DNA from 4 places in the Solibacillus isronensis genome. Region 3 is predicted to be linked to each of the others. Evidence: riboswitches for the same ligand, from Rfam matches in the RefSeq annotation. Region 3 holds a riboswitch; each other region holds the start of a gene.
What was found. Region 3 has a riboswitch for cobalamin ahead of M3166_RS08170 (hypothetical protein). Riboswitches for the same ligand answer to the same signal wherever they lie in the genome.
Positions count from the first base shown of each region.

Region 1: linked by a shared signal. The riboswitch ahead of M3166_RS06305 (glutaredoxin family protein) and the one ahead of M3166_RS08170 (hypothetical protein) in region 3 are both predicted to bind cobalamin.
Region 2: linked by a shared signal. The riboswitch ahead of M3166_RS11150 (ABC transporter substrate-binding protein) and the one ahead of M3166_RS08170 (hypothetical protein) in region 3 are both predicted to bind cobalamin.
Region 4: linked by a shared signal. The riboswitch ahead of metE (5-methyltetrahydropteroyltriglutamate--homocysteine S-methyltransferase) and the one ahead of M3166_RS08170 (hypothetical protein) in region 3 are both predicted to bind cobalamin.

Region 1 is NZ_JAMBOC010000001.1:1,223,000-1,226,625, reverse strand. It holds gene nrdE (class 1b ribonucleoside-diphosphate reductase subunit alpha) at 1-1,644, opposite strand, end outside; gene M3166_RS06310 (ribonucleotide reductase stimulatory protein) at 1,641-1,967, opposite strand; gene M3166_RS06305 (glutaredoxin family protein) at 2,006-2,230, opposite strand; cobalamin riboswitch at 2,388-2,570, opposite strand; gene dut (dUTP diphosphatase) at 2,742-3,179, shown strand; gene M3166_RS06295 (ATPase) at 3,219-3,536, opposite strand; gene M3166_RS06290 (cobalamin biosynthesis protein CobN) at 3,538-3,626, opposite strand, start outside.
Region 2 is NZ_JAMBOC010000001.1:2,243,903-2,247,528, reverse strand. It holds gene M3166_RS11155 (acyl-CoA dehydrogenase family protein) at 145-1,314, shown strand; cobalamin riboswitch at 1,418-1,608, shown strand; gene M3166_RS11150 (ABC transporter substrate-binding protein) at 1,751-2,698, shown strand; gene M3166_RS11145 (FecCD family ABC transporter permease) at 2,691-3,626, shown strand, end outside.
Region 3 is NZ_JAMBOC010000001.1:1,586,434-1,590,059, reverse strand. It holds gene M3166_RS08185 (metal ABC transporter ATP-binding protein) at 1-578, shown strand, start outside; gene M3166_RS08180 (metal ABC transporter permease) at 594-1,460, shown strand; gene M3166_RS08175 (Fur family transcriptional regulator) at 1,457-1,867, shown strand; cobalamin riboswitch at 1,933-2,114, shown strand; gene M3166_RS08170 (hypothetical protein) at 2,277-2,834, shown strand; gene M3166_RS08165 (ABC transporter substrate-binding protein) at 2,824-3,626, shown strand, end outside.
Region 4 is NZ_JAMBOC010000001.1:836,813-840,438, forward strand. It holds gene M3166_RS04315 (DUF2922 domain-containing protein) at 1-170, shown strand, start outside; gene M3166_RS04320 (YvrJ family protein) at 234-374, shown strand; gene M3166_RS04325 (SCO family protein) at 481-1,095, shown strand; cobalamin riboswitch at 1,453-1,632, shown strand; gene metE (5-methyltetrahydropteroyltriglutamate--homocysteine S-methyltransferase) at 1,795-3,626, shown strand, end outside.

The DNA of each region.
Region 1 (3,626 bases), 360 kb from region 3:
CGGTGTACCCCCAAGTGCTTTAATCACTTCTGGTGCAAGTTCTTTATCTTCTTTGTTTATATAGGTTTCAAAATAAACCCCGCTCGCATAATCACTTTCCTCAAATCGATAAAACGTTTCGTTCTTCTCCTTCGCGATTTCCATTGATGCTTTTAACGAGTAATAGTTCAGTGCTTCCATAAACGCATCGATAAATTCAATCGACTCTTTGGAACCATAACGGATTCCGCTTTGTACAAGGTGTCCATGCAAGTTCATAACACCCAATCCGACAGAGTGCATCACTTTGTTGGCTTTGGATACAGAAGGGACATTGACGATATCGGTCATCGTAGAAACATTCGTTAAAAGACGCATTGCCGTATCGACAAGCTGTCCGAAGTCCTGAACTTTCGTTGCTTCGTGAATGTCGATTGAACCTAAGTTACAAGAAACATCGAGGCCGTATTCATTCGGCTCGTTTTGATCGGTAACAACGCTTGTTTGTTGATACTGAAGAATTTCGGTGCATAGATTCGACATCTTCACACGCCCGATTTCCTTTAATGGGTGGATGTTATTGACATTATCATCGAATATTTCGAACGGGTAACCCGATTCAAATTGCGCCTTTTTAATTTCCGTATACAATTTACGGGCGTTTAAACGTTTCAGTTTACGGATGTTTGGATTATCCAAAAATTCGTAGTACATTTCCGTAATCGAAATTTCCGACATGCGTTTGCCGTATTCTTTGAAAATATCATAAGAACTAAACAATACGATATCTTTATCGCGGCGCATTAATTCAAAGAAAATATCGGGAAGAATAATCCCTGTAGATAATGTAGCTAATCGGATTTTATCGTCGGCATTTGGTTTCTTGGAAGAGATAAACGCTTCAATATCACCGTGAAAAACATTTAGATAGACGACTCCGGAACCATTTCTTTGGCCAAGCTGATTCGAATACGAGAACGAATTTTCCAGCAGTTTCGCAACAGGCATAACCCCGCTCGCACGGTTTAAAATTCCTTTAATCGGATCTCCTAACGGACGCAGATCGGTCAAGTTTACCCCGACACCGCCGCCTAAGCGGGAAAGTTCAAGACAATAGCCGATATTCTCAGCGATTGAGTTCATCGTATCGTCCATCGTTAGTTTAAAACATGAGACTAGCTCACCGCGCGCTTTTTTCCCGCTGTTTAGGGCAGTTGGGGTTGCCGGCTGGTAGGCAGTCATTACCGCTTCGATGGCCTTTTCAGCCAATGCTTCATCGCCTTGTGCTAAATACAGGGCGATAATGACGATTCGGTCTTCATACTTTTCCAGAATTTCTTTTCCATCCCGGCTTTTCATCGCATAGCTTTCGTAGAACTTCGAAGCACTCATGAATGAAGGAAACCGGAACTTGTAGGAATAGGCTTTTTTGTACATTTGTTTAATAAAGTCCATCGAGTACAATTCCAAAAACTCTTTTTCGTAATAGCCTTCATCGACTAAATAACGCACTTTTTCCTCGATATCGATAAAGTAGCGTAAACGGACATTCACGTCTTCCAGGAAATAGCGGCGTGTTGCTTCTTTGTCTTTCGCCAGATCCAATTCACCGGTAGCACGGTAACGGTTTAGAATATCGTTATTTAATTTTAAATATTGTTTCATATCGATGCCTCTTTCCATATGGAGTAGTAGTAATCTGTAATCGCTTCATAATTCGCCGGAGTTCCTCGCATTTCCACTTTTTCGATTAACGGAATTCCGTATTGTGCAGCTAAAAGGTCACCTGCACGGCCGAAAAAAGCATGACCAAAATTACGGTTTCCGCTTACGATAATTCCTTTGCATAGATCAAAGTTCGCAGTCATGAACTGGTCGACGATAGGGGGAACAGAGCCTAATCCATCCGTATACGTAAATAGAAGATACGGTTCATCCATTTTCTCTACTTCCGCCAGATCCTTTGCGGGCAAGCCGAGTTTTTGCACAATGGATCGTACATTACCAGTTCGTGAAGCAAATATGATCATGCGGTCATTTCAGAAATGCGATCGATAATTGACGTCGGCTCTGCGATAAATTCACCGTTGATTTCAAATAACGGCACAGACAAAAAACCTGCATCGAGTACTATTTGTTTTGCGCTCTCATCATGGTCAATATTAATAACCTCGACCTCCAAGTTGGCAGCATCGAGCTCCGATTTTACCCATAGGCATTTTGGACAAATTGTTTTCGTATAAAGTTTCATAATAGAACCCCTCGCTATTTAAATATTACTAGTAATTGTGGTGCACATGTCATGGGGGAACATACAGAAAAAACAAAAAAAGCTATCCCGGAAAACAGGATAGCTTGAAATGGAAACGAGTAAAAGAGCGCCTCCATTTCCTATTCCCCGAAGAAATGTACGTAGTTTTAACGCGGCAGGTCTCCTGGCTTTGCTTCATCCGTCAGACATACCTTCCCATGCATTGCACAGTGGTCTATTCGTCTTCAGTCAGCATTTACAGTTGCGGGGACAGCGTTGGATTCACACCAAACTTCCCTTTTAAACTACATTTAGTAGTACCGTGATAAAAAAACACAATATATAGTTGAATTGAGTATAAGCTTTAACAACATAAAAGTAAAGAGCCTAAAGAAAGATAACATAAATCCATTAAGAATTCTAGAAAACTCCCTATTGAAAATAAAGAAAAAATATGGTTTTGTTATAACTGCATGTAAATAGATTTTATAAATGAGAAAGTTGGTTGAATATGTCGATTCAATTAAAAATTAAGAAAACCCACCCGGAAGCCGTATTGCCGAAACAGGCACGTGAAGGGGATGCGGGGATGGATTTAAGTGCGGTTGAAGAAAAAGTTTTACTGCCTGGGGAATACGGATTAATTAAAACCGGTCTTCAAATCGAACTGCCGGAAGGAACAGAAGCGCAAGTACGTTCTCGAAGCGGATTGGCATTGAAACATGGAATTACGGTGTTAAATAGTCCAGGTACGATTGATGCAGGCTATCGCGGTGAAATCGGGGTTATTCTAATTAATCATGGAAAAGAACCGTTTACGATTGAAAAGGGGATGCGCATTGCCCAGCTAGTCGTTCAATATGTCCCGCAAGTCTTCATTGAAGAAACGGACGAACTGTCGGATTCGGAGCGCGGTGATAAGGGTTTTGGATCGAGTGGAGTGAAATAATGAAAAACGCCTGAGTCGAGATAAATGAACTCAGGCGTTTTAATCTTCTTCTTTTTTCCACTTTATATAATTGTACGAAGTTTGAATACCAAATAATACTATGAAAAAGAGGGTGAAAAATATAAAGAGATTAGTGAATCCTTCCACCCAATAAATAATGGCCAACGCTACGATACAAATGGGAATGGAATAGAGGTTGCGCAAGAATTTACGACGGTAGGAAAGGCCATGATAGGCAAATTGCAACCCTTTATCCACTTTCGTTTTTTTCCGGTAGTAGATAGATAATACAAGTGGCGTAATTAAAACCATAATTAAGATGAATGCCAAAACAATTGAAAAATCTAACTCAACCATATTAGTCTCCTTTCTCGTCTTTTGTCAGTATATCGATTTGCGTCACAATTTTTGAAATCGGTAGATACGTTAATTCACAATGATAACGCC
Region 2 (3,626 bases), 660 kb from region 3:
GCAAAACTTTCAATTGTCGCGAAAATAGACTGCATGGAATCCCTATAAGGGGACTGGGGATATCTATTGACTTGTAATTTCCCGAAACGTACTATTAAATTTGACTTCTATATACAGGACAATAAATATGAGGTGGTGCTTTTCATGAGCAAGGAATTATTTATTCAAACAGACGAGCAGCAACAATGGCTGAAAAAGCTCGAAACAATAGCAGAGAGCGTGAAAGAACATGCTCAGCAAACAGATGAACAAGCGACATTTCCATTTGAAAATTTCCGGAAGCTGAGAGAAATCGGCTATACAAAAATAACATTGCCAAAGGAATATGGCGGAGATGGCTTTACAGTATATGATGCGCTGCTACTGCAGGAAACTTTGGCGAGCTATTGCGGAAGCACGGGGCTGGCTGTATCGTGGACAATTCAAAATGTAGGCGAAATATTTGAAAATCGCTACTGGGATGAACAAAAGCTCGACTGGTTTGGCAAAGAGATCGCAAATGGCGCGACAGTCAATCGCGCGGTAAGCGAGTTTGCGATGGGAAGCCCGGTTCGTGGGGGTCGTCCGGGGACTTCAGCAAAACGTGATGGTGATTATTATGTAATTAATGGACGTAAAAACTATACGAGCGGTGCACCGGACCTCGATTATTTTTTAGTGTCTGCATGGATTGAAGATGAGGGTCAGTTAGGATTTTTCCTCGTTCCGAAATCGGCGGAAGGGGTATCGGTCGAAAATACGTGGGACGTTGCGTCAATGCGCGGTACGGGAAGCGATGATTTAGTACTTGATAATGTACGTGTTGATCAAACAAGCTTAGTGGAAATCCCGAACTATTCAACCGGATTTAAGCTGAACGGCTGGCTGCTCCTCATCCCGGCAACTTATTTAGGGATTGCCCAGGCTGCACGCGATTACGCGGTCGACTTTGCGAATAGTCATTCCCCGAACAGTATTCAAGGAACAATTGCCCAGTTGCCAAACGTGCAAACGCTGATCGGAGAAATGGATTTGGCGTTGACGAAAGCACGCTTTACAATTTACGGTGTTGCGGGGCTTTATAATGATCCGATTAAAAAGTCGACATTAGTCAATGAAATCAATATTGCGAAACATGTCGTGACAAATACAGCAATCGAAGTTGTAGATAAAGCGATGCGTCTAGTTGGGGCAAAAAGCCTGCAAAGATCTAACCCGCTGCAACGTTATTATCGTGATGTACGGGCAGGTCTGCACAATCCGCCAATGGATGATATTACAATTAAACGATTGGCTGAAACGGCAATTGAAAAAAACTTGAAAGAGAAAGAATAAGCTGTTCTTTTATTCGTGATTTCAACAAATTAAGACAAATTATCAGAAATTTTAGCGAACGAGCATACATTTTACCGCCTATCAGCTATAATAGAGCTATTAATTTTATATGGACGATAAAGGTTCTTACTCGTTGGATTGAGTAAGGAGTAAAAGGGAAATCGGTTCAAATCCGATGCGGTCCCGCCACTGTAATTGCTAGTTAAGAGCAGCATGCCACTGAAAAACTTTCGGGAAGGCGCTCTTCAACGTTTATGCATAAGCCAGGAGACCTGCCTTTATAATGCCCTAAATTAAACCTACGAGGATAGGATGTGGCGGATAAATTCTTTTTATTGAATTTTATTTGCATACGTAAAGCTTCCCTCATTTATAGTAGGGGGAGCTTTTTATTTTTGTAGAAAATTATACAACAAGATTTCAGGAGGTTTTTATTTTGAAAAAATGGCAACTGCTTTCTTCCGCAGCATTACTTACATTAACATTGACTGCATGTAATTCGGAAAAAGCAACAGAAGAACAATCTGCAAATGGAAGCACAGAAGTAACGGAAACAGCACAATTTCCGGTTACATTAAAAGATGCTTTGGACAAAGAAATTACGCTTGAAAAAGCACCGGAGCGCATCATTACATTAGCTCCATCGAACACAGAAATTTTATTCGGCTTAGGATTAAACGATGAAATCATCGCTGTGAACGACAATGATACATATCCTGAAGAAGCATTATCAAAAGAATCAGTTGGCGGCATGGAGTTCAATTTAGAACAAATAATCGGTCTGCAGCCCGATTTAGTCTTAGCACATGAATCCGGATTGTACAGCTTCAATGAACAGGCGATTGCGCAGCTTGAATCAGTAGGAATTCCAGTATTCGTTGTAAAAGATGCGAAAACATTTGAAGAAACGTACGAAACGATCGAACAAATCGGGCAGCTGACAAATAAAGAACAAGCAGCCGAAAAAATGATTGCATCAATCAAAGAGGAGATTGAAGAAATTGAAGTGAAAGTAGCCGACCTGGAAGAGAAGTCCGTATTTGTTGTTGTTGGGACAAATCCGGAACTATATGTTGCTGGACAGGAGACGTTCATTAGTGAAATGCTTGAAGTATTAAATGTTGAAAATGCTGTTCCGGAACTCGATTGGCCGCAGTACAGCTCGGAGCAATTTGTAAAGAGCAATCCGGATATCATTTTAGTAACATATGAAAACGACATGGCGGCAATCGAGGAAAATGATGCATATGCAGAAATGGATGCTGTGAAAAACGCCAATGTGAAATTAGTCGATGGCGATACGACAAGTCGACAAGGTCCGCGTATTGTAGAAGGTATTGAATCAATTGGGGAAGCAATTTATCCAGAGGTATTCAATGAATAAAAAATATTCAATCGCCTATGTACTATCGATTGGATTGCTTTTAAGCAGTATTTGGATCGGCATTTCGTTCGGGTCTGTTAATATTCCGTTTTCGACATTGTGGGATAAAACAACAGATCCGGTTGCATACAGTATTTTGTGGAAAATCCGAATGCCACGCGTCATTTTAGCCGCATTAATCGGGGCTTCTTTAGCAATTGCGGGGGCAGCATTCCAAGGGTTGCTTAAAAACCCTTTGGCAGATCCATACACATTAGGAATTTCATCAGGGGCCTCGGTAGGTGCGGTAATGACAATCTTTTTAGGCATTTCCATACCGGTGCTCGGTGTATTCACATTGCCGATTTTCAGTATGGCTGGAGCTGCATGTACGATGATCATCGTCCTGACATTTGCCAGACTTGTTGACCGCTCGATGAAAATGGAGACGCTAATTTTGACGGGAATTATTTTCAGCTCGTTCTTAGGGTCCTGTATTTCCTTAATGGTCGCACTTACTGGTGAACAGCTACGAGAAATCATCGGCTGGCTTCTAGGAAGTGTATCGATGCGAGGGTGGCCATATGTCCAGATGGTTCTGCCATTTATGGTGCTTGGTACAGCAATTATTTGGCTGACTCGCCGTGAATTGAATGCGATGATTTATGGAGAAGAGCGTGCCCAGTATTTAGGGGTAAATGTTAAGCGCAGCAAGTATATGATATTGGCGGGTGGTTCCATTTTAACAGGAGCGGCTGTTGCTGCATCCGGGACAATTGGATTTGTCGGATTAGTAGTACCGCATATGATTCGCCTGCTAATCGGAGCAGACCATCGACATTTATTGACATTGTCGTTTTTGAACGGTGCAAGCCTGCTCGTCATTTGTGACTTAGTATCACGTACAATTATTTCCCCTATTGAACTGCCGATTGGTGTTATTACTTCC
Region 3 (3,626 bases):
CCATGTCAGGGGAAATTAAATTATTTGGCGAACAAGCAAACCATTTTAAACACCGCGAATGGATTGGCTATGTTTCGCAGAAATCCAATGCCTTTAACTCGGGGTTTCCTGCAACCGTCGAAGAAGTCGTGAAAAGCGGTTTATCGCAAAAGGTCGGGCTCTTTAAACGCTATCCAAAAGATGCGGACTTTCTAGTGAAAGGTGCTCTAAAAGATGTCGGCATGGAGAAATTTCTAAAACGGAATATTGGTCAGCTTTCCGGAGGGCAGCAGCAGCGTGTGTTCATCGCACGTGCATTAGTGTCCGATCCGAAGCTCCTTATTTTGGATGAACCGACAGTCGGAATTGACCGCGAAAATGTGCAGGCATTCTATGATATGCTCGCACATTTAAATAAGCATCACAATATGACAATGATTTTAGTTACACACGATGTGGACACGGTTTCGGATCGTGTCAGTCATGTCGCATGCTTAAATCAGTCGATCCATTTTCACGGATACAAAAATGATTTTGATACGATTTCGGAAGAACAGATTGCTAGCTGGAACGGCCACTCTGTTCGAAAGATTCATTAAGAGGAGCAGGCCGTTATGATTGAAGCTATATTAAACTATGAATTTTTACAAAACGCCTTTTTCTCAGGGCTAGTTATTGGAGTAATCGCACCACTATTAGGTGTATTTATCGTAGTAAGACGTTTATCGCTTATTGCAGATGCACTGTCGCATGTCACTTTGGCGGGGCTTGCAGGGAGCCTGTATTTGAGCCAATCGTTTGCAGCGCTGGCATTACTGAACCCGATTTATCTAGGGATTGTCGCATCTGTAAGTGGTTCGATTTTAATTGAACGATTACGTAGACTATATAAACATTATGAAGAACTTGCGATTCCGATTATTATGTCGGGTGGAATCGGTGTGAGTGCCATTTTTATTTCACTTGCAAGCGGATTTAATGCGGATTTAATGAGTTATTTATTCGGCTCTGTATCTGCTGTATCACGCCAGGATTTATATGTTGTACTGGCAATTGCAGTCGTAGTTGTATTATTTTTAATACTATTTTTTAAAGAACTTTTCGTATTGTCGTTTGATGAAGAATATGCGAAAGCGAGCGGTTTACCCGCGAAATGGATTCATCTAATCTTTATGGTTGTTGTCGCACTCGTAATCGCAGCAAGTATGCGTATTGTCGGAATTTTGCTTGTTTCAAGCTTAATGACATTACCGGTAGCAGCAGCGATGCGATTAGCTCGCGGCTTTAAAGAAGCAATCATTTTAGCGATTGTATTTGGAGAGCTGGCCGTAGTAATTGGACTCGTTTCTGCCTTTTACTTAAACTTGGCACCAGGTGGAACAATTGTTGTCACATCCATTTTAATCTTGCTGTCAGTAATTTTAATAAAAAAACTTGTGTTGAAATTAACTATTAAATCGGAAGGGGAAAAAGTACTGTGAATGCAGCGCGCGCGTGGGAAATATTAAAGGAAAATGGCTATAAAAAGACGGATAAACGAGAGTTGATTTTGGGTATGTTTGCAGCTACAGAAAAATATTTGACTGCCCGTGATTTGTTATCGGTATTGAAAAAAGATTTCCCTGGGATGAGTTTCGATACAATTTACCGTAACTTGGCTACTTTTGTGGAGCTTGATATTTTAGAAGAAACAGAATTAAACGGTGAGCGTAATTTCCGTATGCATTGTGAGTCGGATCACCATCACCACCATTTTATTTGCCGTGATTGCGGGAAAGTAAAAGAACTGTCTGTTTGCCCGATGGAAATGCTCGGTGAAAAACTGCCGGGTTATGCTGTGGAGGCCCATAAATTTGAGATTTACGGGAAATGTCCGGAATGTTTGTAGGTAGCTGTAGTAAATATTTATTTGCATAATTTTTTTTATATGCTAAAGTGATTAAGACAAATTGAATAAATTTGCAGGAAAAAGATGCATTATGCATAAATGGGAATTCGGTGCAAATCCGAAGCTATATCCGTAACTGTAAGCGTTGATGAAAATAAGTGTGAGACCACTGCTAATATAGCGGGAAGGTACTTATGAGTAAAGTGAAACGCAGAGCCAGGAGACCAATCTTTTTCTTATCGTAACATCCCTCTTCGGAATTAAAGAGAATGTACGGCAGTCACTGATTGAATAAGCAACATTTTGCATTCTTGTTTGATTTTTGAAGCCATCCATTTTCTCATGGGTGGCTTTTTTTTCGTACACTCAATATTTTCGGTGAGGCATTACATGAAGTGAGGAGAATTTTATGAAAAAGGATATCCGTTTTTCCTGCTATCCGTTTATGCGGGAAAAATCAAGCTGTGTCGATTATGAAATTCGCACCGATTCTTTAACAACGCGCATCGGTACAGTTTTTCCAACGTTAGTCGATGATGCATCCGGTCAAGTCGTTTTGGAGGACTTGAGGGTGATTCAACCGTTAGCCTATCATGCCAATGGTTCGGTACGTGGTAAATTAGCCATTACACCTGAGGATTTGCAATGGTTAAGCGACCGCTACGATTTTTATGTAAGTGAAGTCGGGGAAACGATTCAGCAGTTTGTACTTCCACAAGGTATTGAAAGTGCAGCGAGATTGCATATTTGCCGGAGTGAGGCGAAAAAGTCTTACAGAGCATTACATAAAGTGAGTGAAGAAAGAGAAGTGGATGAAATTCTGTTTGATTTTCTAGGGCTGCTTGCCAATGTATTTTTTGTAATGGCGGTCTATATCAATCAGCAGCATCAACAAGTGGAAATTCCATTTATCTCAAAATCCTATCCAACGAAAAAGAAAAAAGGAGTTACAACAAATGAAAATTAATAACAAATGGGTCGTTGCTTTAGCAGCAACATTATTACTGGCAGCATGTGGATCAGATGAGGAAAAAACAGCTGGCAAAGCGGAAAAAGAAGAGCAGACTGCATCGGAAAATGATGGAGCACCGTATACAGTTGTAGATGACCGTGGTGTTGAAGTGACATTCGATGAAGTACCGGAAAAGATTATTTCTCTACAGCCAAGCAATACAGAAATTTTGTTTGAACTGGGCGTTGGAGAACAAATTATCGGTGCAACAGAATTTGATACATATCCGGAAGCCGCACAAGAAATTGAACGTGTGTCGACTTCTACTGTCATTAATGCAGAACGAATCGTTGAATTAGATCCGGATGTCGTTATAGCTTACACAATCGGTGAGGAAACACAAATTACCCAATTGGAAGATGCAGGTTTAAAAGTGTTTGTAATTGCTTCGGCGGCGACATTTGATGATGTTTATTCGGATATTATCCAACTGTCTGAAGTAATGGGTGTCGAACATAAAGGAGAAGAAGTTGTAGCCGACATTAAGGCACAAATCGATACAGTACAGGAAAAAACAGCGACACTTGATACGAAGAAAAAAGCATATTATGAAGTGTCACCAGCTCCGGATCTTTGGACTACCGGCAGCAGTACGTTCCAGCAGGAAATAATGGACCACGCAAATGTTGAGAATATTTTTGCTGATCAGACGAGCTGGATTAGTGTAACGGAAGAAGATGTCATTACTCGTAATCCTGAAATTATTATTACGCCAGCAACTTATTTGGAAAATGCAGTTGATGAGAT
Region 4 (3,626 bases), 750 kb from region 3:
CGATTAATATTAATGATCCGAAGCCGAATTTAACTGAGGCTGAAGTGAATGCTGCGATGCAAACAATTATTGATCAGGCAGTGTTTTCGAAGGACGGATTTTTGTACAATGTGAAAAAATCAGCTCGCATCGTTGAACGTAATGTCACAGCAATCGAACTGAATAGCTAATAGCAAGGCCGGTGAAGTGTGATGCTTTGCCGGCCTTTTCAAATGAAAAAAGGAGGGATTTTAATGGAACAGTGGATAGCAATTCTTCAAGAAGTAACATTTCCAATCTTTATATCTTTTTATTTACTGTATCGGATAGAAACAAAACTTGAAGCGATTCATACAGCACTCGTATCATTACATCATCCTGCAGACAGAGCATGAAAAACTCTTCACAATGTTGACACACTTCCTTTCTTCCGATAACTATTGAGAATATACTAAATATTGGGTAAGATGAGAGTAATGTTCAAAGAGTGGAGAGAGAGAAATGAAAACGAAAAAAATAGTATTCGCACTTATGCTCTTGGCAGCAACAGTTCTCACTGCATGCAGCAATTATCAGTTTAAACCGACGACCAACTTTGAAATTAGCGGGTTTACGATGACCGATCACCGTAACAAAGAGGTGACACTGGAAAGCCTAAAAGGGGAACCATGGCTGGCAATGTTCATCTTCACAAGCTGTACAACCATTTGCTCGCCAATGACAATGAATATGACCCGAGTACAAGACCACCTTGAGAAAAAAGGGCTGGAAAATTATAAAATTGTCGCGTTTTCAGTAGATCCGGACTACGACACACCGGAGCGTTTAACAGAATATTTATCGCGCCATAAACCGGTAGATGAATCAAAATGGCATATGCTGACAGGGTACGATCAAAAATTTATCGAGCAGTTTGGCAGAAACTCATTTAAAACACCTGTTCAGTCAATTGAAGGAAACGACCAAGTTATCCACGCTGATACATTTTTCCTAGTGGATGAAAAAGGAATTGCCGTGAAAAACTATTCAGGTTATGGCACAGGAGAAGATGGTGTTCCATATGAAACGATTGCTAGTGATATGGAGGCACTCATTGACGAGCGTCTAAAACAATAGTGAAATGTAAGATTAACTTGCGAAAAAAGTGTAGCTGCTTTTTAAGCAAGTTTTTTTGTGGAGTGAGGGCTTTTCTAATAAAATTGAAATTGTGCTAATAAAACTACAAATTTTCTAATAAGTTGCGGATCTTCTAACAAAGGAACTGGATATGCTTGATATGCTAATATCAGTTCTTGATTAGCAAATAAGCACGCCAACTTTTCTAATATCACCTGCAAAAGTGCTAAAATAAATAAATTCCTTCTAATAAAAAGCACAATGCATCAACCCAAATTGTTTCAACCCGTATATTGATAAAGCAATAAATAAAAAGAATTTTCAAAACTCAAATTCTGTGATATAGTATACAAAATTACATACTGTGTAAGTTACGGTGCTTGTGAGAACAAGCTGAAAAGGGAAACCAGTGAAAGTCTGGTGCTGTCCCGCAACTGTAAATCGGAGTTCGTGATATTCAACCACTGTCTATTGATGGGAAGGATCACAAGAACGTTGATGATGAGCCAGGAGACCTGCCGGAAACTAGTACACGCCAATACCTACGTGGAAATAGGTGGTGATTTTGTGCGATAGTGAGACAACAACCTTTGAGTTTACAAAGGTTTCTTTTGTCAATCTCTTAAACATTCACACCCCTCTTTCACTTAGAAAGAGGGGTTTTGGTTTTTATGTAACAAATTTAAGGAGGAATTGTTTATGAAAACAGCAGTAATTGGTTACCCGTATATTGGACAAAATCGTGAATGGAAACGTGTGACAGAGGCATTTTGGAAAGAACAACTGACTTTGCAATGCTATGAACAGGAAATGAAAAACTTACGCCTTGCTCAGCTATATCAACAAAAAGCTTTAGGGCTGGATATTTTAACAGTAGGTGATTTTACATACTATGACCGTATGCTGGACATGGCTGTAATGTTCAATATGGTTCCATCGCGTTATGATTATCTTTCTTTGCAGCATAATTTTACGGCATACTTTGCAATGGCCCGTGGAGCTGAAAATGTGGTGGCATGTGAAATGACGAAATGGTTCAACACGAATTATCACTATATTGTACCGGAATATGAGGGACAACAACTCGCATTGCAGCACAATGTTTACGCGCAATATATCCAGGAGGCAATCGAAGCATTCGGCATGTCCCCTCGTGTGACAATTATTGGTCCATTTACATTTTATAAACTGACAAAAGGTGTTGGCCAAGAACAAAAACAACACTATATTCAGCAGCTGGTGATTGTGTATAAAGAGTTGCTTCAGTCGTTAGAAGCAAGTGGTGCAACGACAATCCAGCTTGAAGAACCAAGCCTTACAAAAGACCTTACTTCCGAAGATATTGCATTAGTTCAGCATTTCTATCATCAAGTATTAAAAGGACTTACAGTTGAAACGATCTGCACATCTTATTTTGAAGCGTTATCCGACTATGAAACAATGATTAATTTGCCAGTCGATGGCTTTGGACTGGACTTTGTTCATGGGAAAATTGAAAATATAGCATCGTTAAAAAAATTTACTTTCCCAAAAGATAAAGTTCTATATGCAGGAATTATTAATGGACGTGACATATGGAGAGCCGAATTGCAGAAGCAGTTGGCACTAGTAGCGGAAATTCGTTCCTACGTACCATATTCACCTATCCATCTACAAACATCGTGCAGCCTCCAGCATGTGCCTGTTACAACAGCAGGAGAAAAAGGGGTTGTACCTGAGCTGCAAAACGCCTTAGCATTCGCCAATGAAAAAATAAAGGAACTGCAAATGATTAAAGGAAAAATACTTCAGTTGGAAGGTCCTTATCAACATGCAATTTTAGAAAGTCAAAAAGCAATCCGCACATTGGCGCAGCATAAATCAAGACGGAAACAAGCTGTACTTGACAAGGTGAACGCACTAACACAGGAAGCTTTTAAACGAGCAGATAACTACAACAAGCGCAGTAAACTGCAACGTGCCTTTTTACAGTTGCCGGATTACCCGACAACAACAATCGGGAGTTTCCCGCAATCGGCTGAAGTTAAGAAAAATCGCAGTTTGTGGCGTAAAGGGGAAATTACAACAGCGGAGTACGAAGCATTTAATGCAAACGAAACAGCACGATGGATTGCGATTCAGGAGCAGCTTGGTCTTGATGTTTTTGTTCATGGAGAATTTGAACGTACAGATATGGTCGAATTTTTTGGTGAAAAATTGGATGGCTTTGCGTTTACGAATAATGGCTGGGTTGTTTCTTATGGTTCACGTTGTGTTAAACCGCCTATTATTTACGGAGATGTTGAATGGACGGAACCGATGACGGTAAGGGAAGTAAGTGCCGCACAATCACTTACGGATAAGCCGGTCAAAGGGATGCTGACAGGACCCGTTACAATATTGAACTGGTCATTTGTGCGAAATGATTTGGACCGCTCGGAAGTTGCTTATCAAATCGCCCTGGCATTAAGGGAAGAAGTATATGCGCTTGAAAAAGCAGGAATCAATATTATTCAAGTTGATGAGCCTGCATTAAAAGAAGGGCTGCCGAT